DNA from 3 places in the Isoptericola sp. 178 genome. Region 2 is predicted to be linked to each of the others. Evidence: predicted binding sites of a transcription regulator. Region 2 holds the regulator's gene; each other region holds the start of a gene.
What was found. Region 2 encodes Rex, which represses fermentation and respiration genes when NADH is low (regulators of the CRP and FNR family bind a similar motif). Its sites were predicted from a motif close to CTTGTGAANNNNTTCACAAG; they were not measured.

Region 1 (3,272 bases), on a different contig from region 2:
CGGGCGGGCACCTGGGGCCGAACCTCGGCGTCGTCGAGCTGACGATCGCGCTGCACCGCGTGTACGACTCGCCGCGGGACACGCTGGTCTTCGACACCGGCCACCAGTCCTACGTCCACAAGCTGCTCACGGGGCGTCAGGACTTCTCCGACCTGCGCAAGCGCGGCGGCCTGTCCGGCTACCCGAGCCGGTCGGAGTCCGAGCACGACGTCGTGGAGAACTCCCACGCGTCGACGGCCCTGTCCTGGGCGGACGGCATCGCCAAGGCGAACGAGATCGGCCACCACGACGACAAGCACGTCGTCGCGGTGATCGGGGACGGCGCCCTGACCGGTGGCATGGCCTGGGAGGCCATCAACAACATCGCGGCCGGGCGCGACCGCCGGCTGGTCATCGTCGTCAACGACAACGGGCGTTCCTACTCGCCGACCATCGGCGGCGTCGCCGACCACCTGGCCACGCTGCGCACGACCCGTGGCTACGAGGCCTTCCTGGCGTGGGGCAAGCGCGCGCTGCAGCGCACCGGCCCGCCCGGACGCTTCGCCTACGGCTGGCTGCACGGCCTGAAGAAGGGCCTCAAGGACGTCGTCGCCCCGCAGGGGATGTTCGAGGACCTGGGGCTGAAGTACGTCGGCCCGGTCGACGGCCACGACGTCAGCGCGATGGAGCACGCCCTGCGGCGGGCCAAGACTTACGGCGGGCCCGTCATCGTGCACGCGATCACCGAGAAGGGGCGCGGCTACATCCCGGCCGAGGAGGACGTCGCCGACCGCTTCCACGCGGTGGGCAAGATCCACCCCGAGACCGGGCTGCCGGTCGCGCCGTCGCGGTTCGGGTGGACCCAGGTGTTCGCCGAGGAGCTCGTGGAGATCGGGCGCCGCCGCCCCGACGTCGTGGCGATCACCGCGGCCATGCTGCACCCGGTCGGCATGGCGCCTTTCGCCGAGGAGTTCCCCGAGCGCACCTTCGACGTCGGCATCGCCGAGCAGCACGCCGCGACGTCGGCCGCCGGCATGGCGTTCGCCGGCCTGCACCCGGTGGTGGCGGTGTACGCCACGTTCCTCAACCGCGCCTTCGACCAGGTGCTGATGGACGTCGCCCTGCACAAGGCGGGCGTCACCTTCGTGCTCGACCGGGCCGGCGTCACGGGCGCCGACGGGGCCAGCCACAACGGCATGTGGGACATGGCGATGCTGCGCATCGTCCCGGGTCTGCGGCTGGCCGCCCCGCGCGACGAGGCGACGCTGCGCGCGGCCCTGCGCGCGGCCGTGGAGGTCGACGACGCGCCGACCGTCGTCCGGTACCCCAAGGGCGCCCTCGACGAGTCGATCGAGGCCGTCGAGACGCTGGAGGGGGTCGACGTCGTGGCGCGGCACACCCCGGGCGACGGCACCTCCTCGCCCGCGCGCGTCCTCGTCGTCGGCGTCGGTGCGATGGCTGCCGCCGGTCTGGCGGCGGGGGAGTCGTTGGCGGCGCACGGGCTGGCGGTCGACGTCGTCTCCCCGACCTGGGTGCTGCCGGCGCCGGAGCGCCTGGTGAAGATGACCGGTGACCACGACCTCGTCGTCACGCTGGAGGACGGCGTCGTGGACGGCGGTGTCGGCGCGATGCTCGCCCAGCGCGCCGCCGCGCAGGGGATCCGCACACCCTTCGTGCACACCGGCCTGCCGGTGGCGTTCCTCGACCACGCCAGCCGCGAGCAGATCATGTCCGCGCAGCGCATGCAGGCCGAGGACGCCGTGCGCGACGCGCTGGCGACGCTCTCCCAGGAGTGAGCTCTCCGCCCCCCTGAGCCGTTCCCGCCACCGGCCGCACCGTGAGACGGTGCGGCCGGTGGTCTGTGACGGACGTCTCGGCCGCTCTGTGGTCAGACCATTGCTTGTGAAGGTCTTCACGAATACGCTGGAAGCATCACCGAGCGAGCGTGAAGGAGCGGGGCGATGACCGTCCAGGAAGAGCGTCAGACCACCACCGGTGCCGCGTGGGAAGGTTTCGTCCCCGGACCGTGGTGCGACACGGTCGACGTCCGGGACTTCATCCAGCGCAACTACACGCCCTACGAGGGCGACGCGACGTTCCTGGCCGGGCCGACCGAGCGCACCGACGCCCTCTGGGCCCGGCTGAGCGCGATGTTCCCCGTCGAGCGCGAGAACGGCGTCTACGACGTCTCCTACGACGTCCCGGCCGGCATCACGGCGCACGAGCCGGGCTACATCGACCCCGCGAGCGAGATCATCGTCGGCCTGCAGACGGACGCCCCCCTCAAGCGCGCGATCATGCCGAACGGCGGCTGGCGGATGGTCGAGGGAGCCCTCAACACCTACGGCTACCCGGTCGACCAGGACCTCAAGAAGGTCTTCACCGAGTACCGCAAGACCCACAACCAGGGCGTCTTCGACGTCTACCCGCCGAACGTCCGGGCCGCCCGCAGCTCGCACGTGGTGACCGGCCTGCCCGACGCCTACGGCCGCGGCCGCATCATCGGCGACTACCGGCGCGTCGCGATCTACGGCGTCGACGAGCTGATCGCGGCCAAGAAGCTCGACAAGCTGACCCTCGACGTCGAGCCGTTCAGCGAGACGGTGGCCCGGGCCCGCGAGGAGCACGCCGAGCAGATCCGTGCGCTGGGCGAGCTCAAGGAGATGGCCGCCTCCTACGGCGTGGACATCTCCGGCCCGGCGCGCACCGCCGTCGAGGCCGTGCAGTGGCTGTACTTCGGGTTCCTGGGAGCGGTCAAGGAGCAGAACGGTGCCGCGATGTCGCTCGGGCGCACCTCGACGTTCCTGGACGTCTACCTCGAGCGCGACCTGGCCGCCGGGCGGATCACCGAGGCCCGCGCGCAGGAGATCATGGACGACTTCGTCATCAAGCTGCGCATCGTCCGGTTCCTGCGCACCCCCGAGTACGACGCGCTGTTCTCCGGCGACCCCACCTGGGTCACCGAGACCATCGGCGGCATGGGCGCCGACGGCCGCACCCTGGTCACCAAGAACTCGTTCCGCATGCTGCAGACGCTGTACAACCTGGGGCCGGCGCCGGAGCCGAACATGACCGTGTTCTGGTCGGCCGACCTGCCGCAGGGGTTCAAGGACTTCTGCTCCCAGGTCTCCATCGACACCTCCGCGGTGCAGTACGAGTCCGACGAGGAGATCCGCACCGCGTGGGGCGACGACGCCGGCATCGCCTGCTGCGTCTCCCCGATGGCGATCGGCAAGCAGATGCAGTTCTTCGGCGCGCGCGTCAACCTCGCCAAGACCCTGCTCTACGCCATC
Region 2 (3,272 bases):
GGACCTCATGGGCTCCGTCATCAAGAAGCGCCGCAAGCGCATGGCGAAGAAGAAGCACCGCAAGCTGCTGCGCAGGACGCGCCACCAGCGTCGCAACAAGAAGTGAGGCACCGCCCGCCGTCCGGCGGGTCGTGCTGAGCGAGCCCGGTAACCCTAGGGGTGCCGGGCTCGCTGCGTCCGTGGGGAGGGGCGCCCCCGGTCAGCGGCCCCGGACGCGTCGGCGCATGGCACGCTGCGCGGCCCGGAGCACGAGGCCCGCGACCCAGGCCGCGCCTGCCCACGACGCGGTCCGCACGCCGCGGTGCGCCACCCGCTGACCGCGACCGCGGAACTCGCGGATCGGCCAGCCGACCTCCTTGGCGTGCCGACGCAGACGCACGTCGGGGTTGATCGGGCAGGGGTGGCCGACGGACCGCATCATCGGCAGGTCGTTCAGCGAGTCCCCGTAGGCGTACGAGTGGTCCAGGTCGAGCCCCTCGCGCTCCGCGAGCTCCCGCACGGCCGCAGCCTTGGCCTCGCCGTGCATGAGGTCGCCCACCAGCGCGCCGGTGTAGTACCCCCGCTCGTGCTCCGCGATGGTGCCGAGGCAGCCGGTCGCGCCGAGCCGGCGTGCGATGAGGCCGCCGATCTCGACCGGCGTCGCGGTGACCAGCCAGACCTGGTCCCCGGCCGCCAGGTGCTCGTCCAGGAGTCGCTTCGTGCCGGGGAAGATCCGCAGCTCCAGGACGGTGTCGTAGACCTCGTCGCCCACGGCGGTGATCTCGGCGACCGAGCGGCCGGCGATGAGGGACAGCGCCCGGCTGCGCACGGTCTCGATCTGGGTGCGCGACTCGCCGAAGAGCAGGTACTTGGCCTGGATCAGCCCGAACCGCAGCAGGTCGGCGGTCCCGAAGAACTCGCGCCGGTACAGCGCCCGGGCCAGGTGGAACGAGCTGGCGCCGCGGATGATCGTGTTGTCCACGTCGAAGAACGCTGCCGCCGGCGGGCTGACCGGGGGGTCGGCGTGAGACGGCATGCGGTCCACTGTAGCCGCGCGGATACGCTGTCCTCGTGAGCGGCACCCCGACGACCCCTGAGGAGACGGCACGGGTGGTGATGTACACCCGACCCGGCTGCCATCTGTGCGACGACGCCAGGCAGGTGGTCTCCTCGGTGTGCGACCAGGCGGGCGCCGCGTGGCGGGAGATCGACATCGAGGCCGATGCCGCGCTGACCGAGCGGTACGGCGACTACGTGCCCGTCGTCGAGGTGGACGGCGTGCAGCAGGGGTTCTGGCGGGTGGACGCGGTGAGGTTGGCGCGCCGTCTGGCGGTCCCCCCGGGAGGGAAGCGGACGTGATCGAGATCGGTGAGGTGACGGTGCCCGCGGCGACGGTGGCGCGGCTTCCGTTCTACCTGCGTGCCCTGCGCGACCTGTTGAGCGACGGCGTCACCACGACGTCGTCCTCCGGGCTGGCGGAGCGGTCCGGCGTGGGCTCGGCCCAGCTGCGCAAGGACCTGTCCTACCTGGGGTCCTTCGGGACCCGCGGGGTCGGGTACGACGTGGAGACGCTGGCGTCCTCGATCAGCGCCGCGCTCGGGCTCGGGTCGGAGCACCGGCTCGCCATCGTCGGCGTGGGCAACCTCGGCAACGCGCTGGCGAACTACTCGGGCTACGCGGCCCGCGGGTTCCGGCTGGTGGCCCTGATCGACGCCGACCCGGACGTGGTGGGTCGCAGCGCCGCCGGCCTCGAGGTCGAGCACTCCGACCGTCTCGAGGAGATCCTCGCCGCCCGGGGGGTGTCGATGGTGATCCTGGCGACGCCGGGTGCGGCGGCGCAGGCGGTGGCCGAGCGGATCGTGGCCTGCGGGGTGCGCGAGATCCTGTCGTTCTCGCCGGTGGCGCTGCAGCTGCCCGACGACGTCGTGGTGCGCAGCGTCGACGTCGCGGGTGAGCTGCAGATCCTCGCGTTCCACGCCGCGGCGCGGCACGCGCAGTCCGGGGACGCCGTGGGTGTCGACGGTGACCCCGCGGTGGTCGGGGTCCAGCCCTCCGCCTGAGCCCGCGCACCTTCCTGCGGGCCGGGCCGTCTCGCCGCGGGTCAGGACGGCCCGTGACGAGTCAGGACGACCCGTGACGAGTCGGGCCCCCGCTGCACGAGTCAGCGCACGGGATCCGCGCGGACGCGGTTCCCGTGCGCTGACCGGCGACGGCGAGGTGCGGCGGGCACGACGCCGACAGGCGCCGGTTCACCGGCGTGGTGGGATCAGTTCTGCTCGATCGCCGAGACGTCGAGAGCGATCTTGACCTTCTCGCCGACCAGGATGCCGCCGGTCTCGAGCGCGGCGTTCCAGGTCAGGTCGAAGTCCTTGCGGTTGATGACGATCTCGGACTCGAACCCGGCGCGCTTGTTGCCGAACGGGTCGGTCGCGGCACCCTCGAAGGCGACCGGCAGGTCCACCGACCGGGTCACGCCGTTGATGGTCAGGTCGCCGGTGACGATGTAGGCGTCGTCGTCGGCGGTGACCGAGGTCGAGGTGAAGGTCCAGGTGGGGCGCTCCTCGGCGTGCCAGAAGTCCGCGCTCTTGAGGTGCTGGTCGCGGTTCTCGTCACCGGTGCTCACGGCGCTCGCGTCGAGCGTCACCGCGACGGAGGAGGACTCGAGGTCCTCGCCCACGGTGATCGTCCCGGCGGAGATGCCGACGGTCCCGCGGACCTTGGAGATGCCGGCGTGGCGGACGGAGAACGACGCCGTGGAGTGGCCGGCGTCGACGGCGTAGGTGCCGGTGGTCAGGGCCGGGGGCAGGGGGGTGGCCATGGGGTGGCTCCTTGTCAGATCGGTTGCAGGACGTGATGCGATCGCGTCCGGATCATTCCATCGAAATGCATGAACATGGCACCCCGGCGCAGTATTCCCGCGCCGTCCGGACGAGTTCGGAGACCGGTCCGCGGCCCGATCGTGACGCGGCTCACGACGCCCGTCGCGCCGACCGGTCCACCCCCGGGATCTGGGACACTAAGGCGCATGGCCACCACCACCGTCCACCTGATGCGGCACGGCGAGGTCCACAACCCGGAGGGCGTCCTGTACGGACGCATCCCGGGCTACCGGTTGTCCGACCGCGGTCAGCAGATGGCGCGACGCGTCGCGGACCACCTCACCGACACCGGCCGGGACGTCGCCGCCGTCGTCGCGAGCCCGCTGCAGCGCGCCCAGGAGACCGCCGCGCCCGTCGCCGCCGCGTTCGGCCTGGAGCTGGCCACCGACGACCGGCTGATCGAGGCCGGCAACC
Region 3 (3,272 bases), on a different contig from region 2:
GGCTCGCCGATCGCCGGCATGCCGGTGCTCGAGGTGTGGCAGGCGCGTGACGTCGTGGTGTTCAAGCGCTCGATGGCCACCGGGTACGCCGGGGTGCAGAACCCGTTGTTCTTCCGGGAGAACACGGCGATGATCTTCGGCGACGCCAAGGAGCAGGTCGAGCGGATCATCCAGGAGCTGTGAACGACGACGGCCCGGTGCCGGCCCGTCGCGGGGCCGGCACCGGGCCGTCGGGCGACCGCCGTCAGGAGCGGGAGTCCGCCCGGGACTCGTAGACGCTGGCGGGCAGCACGCCGTCGACCGGCTCCGGCAGCCCGGCCGCGGGCTCGTCCGCGGCGCTGGCGGTGGTGTCGATCTCGCGGGCGTCGGCGGGGACGCCGTCGAGGCTGGGCATCATCGCGGCGAGCTGCTGACGCCAGGAGGGGAACTCCTCCGGGAAGCAGCGGTCGAGCACGTCGACCATCGCCGAGACCGCGGTGGACGCCCCCGGCGACGCACCCAGCAGACCGGCGATGGAGCCGTCGGCGGCCGAGACGACCTCGGTGCCGAACTGCAGGACGCCCTTGCCGTCGGCGTCGCGCTTGATCACCTGGACACGCTGGCCCGCGGTGATCTTCTCCCAGTCCTTGGGGTGCGCGGTCGGCATGAACTGCTGCAGGGAGTGGAACTTCGACTCCGGCGCCGCGGCGAGCTGGCCGAGCAGGTACTGGGTCAGGTCGATGTTCTTCAGGCCGGCGCCGAGCATCGAGGTGATGTTGTGGGCGCGCAGCGAGGTGATCAGCCCGAGGTACTTGCCCTGCTTGAGGTACTTGGGGCTGAAGCCGGCGTAGGGACCGAACATCAGGTAGCTCTTGCCGTCGACCACGCGGGTGTCGAGGTGCGGCACGGACATCGGCGGGGCGCCGACGTCGGCCTTGCCGTAGACCTTGGCGTGGTGGCGGGCGACGATCTCGGGGTTGTCGGTGCGCAGGAACTCCCCGGAGATCGGGAAGCCGCCGAAGCCCTTGATCTCGGGGATGCCCGCGGACTGGAGCAGGGGGAGAGCCCCGCCGCCGGCGCCCACGAAGACGAACCGGGCGGTCACGGTGGAGGTGCGGCGCGGGGCGTTCCACGACCGGTCCTTCACCTTGAGCCGCCAGCGACGGTCCTTGGTCCGCTTCAGGGAGGTCACCTCGTGCTGCCGCTGCAGCTCGGCGCCGTGGCGCACCAGGTTGTCGACGAGCTGGCGGGTGAGGTTGCCGAAGTCCACGTCGGTGCCGGCCACGGACCGGGTGGCGGCGACGGGCTCGTCGGCGTCGCGGCCCTCGGTCAGCAGCGGGGTCCAGCGGGCGATCTCGGCGCGGTCGGTGGAGAACTCCATGTCGCGGAACAGCGGGTGCGCGGTCATGGTCGCGTGCCGCCGGCGCAGGAACTCCACGTTCTCGGCCCCGCGCACGAAGGTCATGTGCGGGGTGCGCTGGATGAAGGACTGGTCGGCGAGCTGGCCGGTGGCGAGCAGGTGCTGCCAGAGCTCGCGGGAGGTCTCGAACTGCTCGTTGATCTGCACCGCCTTGGAGATGTCGACGGTGCCGTCGGGCTTCTCCGAGGTGTAGTTCAGCTCGCACAGGGCGGCGTGGCCGGTACCCGCGTTGTTCCACGGGTTCGACGACTCCAGCGCCACGTCGTCGAGCCGCTCGATGATGCGGATCGACCAGGTCGGCTCGAGCTGCTGGATCAGGGTTCCGAGGGTGGCGCTCATGATGCCGCCGCCGACGAGGACGACGTCGACGGCGTCCGAGGGCCGCTGGCGGGGGGCTGTTTCGCGCGAAGTCACCGGGCCATGCTAGGTCGTTGGTGAAAACTGTCACAAAGAATGTGAACAACGTCACAAGGCGTCTGACCTGCAGTGATGCACGTCACACCAGGTCGATCTCGTTCCCGCAGGTCAGGGGCGTGCGGTGCGTCAGGGCCACAGGAGCTCCGTGGTCCAGGCCTCCTCCTGCCCGCCGCGGCGGTACCGCACCCGCGTCTGTCCCGTGCCGCCGCCCGAGCGCCAGAACTCGACGGTCGTCGGCGCCAGGCACCATGCCGTCCACGTCGGCACCACCAGCTCCGGGTCCGCGCGCACCTCCGCCAGTGCGGCGGACCAGGCCTCGCGGTGGTCGGCCAGGTCGTCGAGGACCTCGCTCTGGTGGTCCACCAGCGCCGTGGCGCGGGACCCGGCCGACCGGCTCCGGAGGTCGGCGGCACCGGCCTCCGGGTGCGACGTCACGGCGCCGGTCACCCGGACCTGGCGTCCGACCCCCTGCCAGAGGAAGGTCAGGGCCGCGTGCGGGTTCGCGGCCAGCTCGCGGCCCTTGGGGCTGGTGGCGTGGCCGGCGAACCACCAGCCCGCGGAGCTGAGGTCCGTCAGCAGCACCGTCCGCGCGGCGACGGTGCCGTCGGCACCGGCCGTCGAGAGCGTCATCGCGTGCGGGGCGTGCAGTCCCGCGGCCGCGGCCTCGTCGAACCAGGTCTCGAACAGCTCGTGCGGGGTGCCCGGCAGGACCGAGAGGTCGGTGAGCTCCCAGCCGGACAGGCCGTCGGGGAGGACCTGCAGGTCACGGAGTCGCGCGCGGAAGCTCGTCACTCTCTCACCGTAGCGACCGGAGGACCTCCGAGCGGGTGATCCTGCGTCCTTTTCCGCCCGTTGTGCGGTGTTCACTCTTGTGCACGGGTGCGGGACGGGCGACGATGAGGACAGACCGTGCTGCTGCGCGAAGGAGAGCGATGACGTATCCACCGGGAGCCGTGGGCCGTCCCGAGGGTGGCGGGCGCATCGCGCGCCGCCGTCTCGAGCCGGGCAGCGGTGCCATGACGTCGGTCGCGACCCTCCTGCCTGCCGAGCCGCCTCCGGCCCCGGGTCCGACCGGACCGGTCCCCGCCCGCGGCGCAGGTGTCAACGTGCAGATGGTCCTCGTGGCCGCGGCCCTGGTGATCGCCCTCGTGGCCACCGTCGGGGTCGCGATGCTCTGGTCGGCGAACCGCAAGCTCGCGTCCGAGGTGGACGCGGCCGTCGCGCAGTCCGAGCTGGCCGAGGCCGAGTCCGCCCGGCTGCGCGTCGCGCTCGAGGAGGCGCCGGACACGGCGACGGTCGAGGCGCTGGCCGGGCGGGTCGACGGTGTCGAGTCGTGGACCGGGATGCCTCAGGAGCTCGACGGCATGGACGACCTCCAGACGCGGCTGGTCGAGGTGTCCAACGGCATCGACAGCCTCGAGACGAACCTGGAGGACGGTCTGGGCGGGGTGCGCAA

Region 1: pflB (formate C-acetyltransferase) is a predicted target of Rex. The motif match lies at 1,879-1,898, and genes of this name have one in related genera.
Region 3: mqo (malate dehydrogenase (quinone)) is a predicted target of Rex. The motif match lies at 1,831-1,850, and genes of this name have one in related genera.

The regions. Positions count from the first base shown of each region.
Region 1 is NZ_JAUQYN010000003.1:429,857-433,128, reverse strand. It holds gene dxs (1-deoxy-D-xylulose-5-phosphate synthase) at 1-1,775, shown strand, start outside; gene pflB (formate C-acetyltransferase) at 1,941-3,272, shown strand, end outside.
Region 2 is NZ_JAUQYN010000001.1:350,421-353,692, reverse strand. It holds gene Q6349_RS01615 (30S ribosomal protein bS22) at 8-106, shown strand; gene Q6349_RS01610 (HAD family phosphatase) at 200-1,015, opposite strand; gene Q6349_RS01605 (glutaredoxin family protein) at 1,096-1,338, shown strand; gene Q6349_RS01600 (redox-sensing transcriptional repressor Rex) at 1,335-2,039, shown strand; gene Q6349_RS01595 (YceI family protein) at 2,246-2,797, opposite strand; gene Q6349_RS01590 (histidine phosphatase family protein) at 3,005-3,272, shown strand, end outside.
Region 3 is NZ_JAUQYN010000003.1:708,395-711,666, reverse strand. It holds gene pntB (Re/Si-specific NAD(P)(+) transhydrogenase subunit beta) at 1-183, shown strand, start outside; gene mqo (malate dehydrogenase (quinone)) at 245-1,813, opposite strand; gene Q6349_RS12485 (pyridoxal 5'-phosphate synthase) at 1,943-2,608, opposite strand; gene Q6349_RS12480 (hypothetical protein) at 2,749-3,272, shown strand, end outside.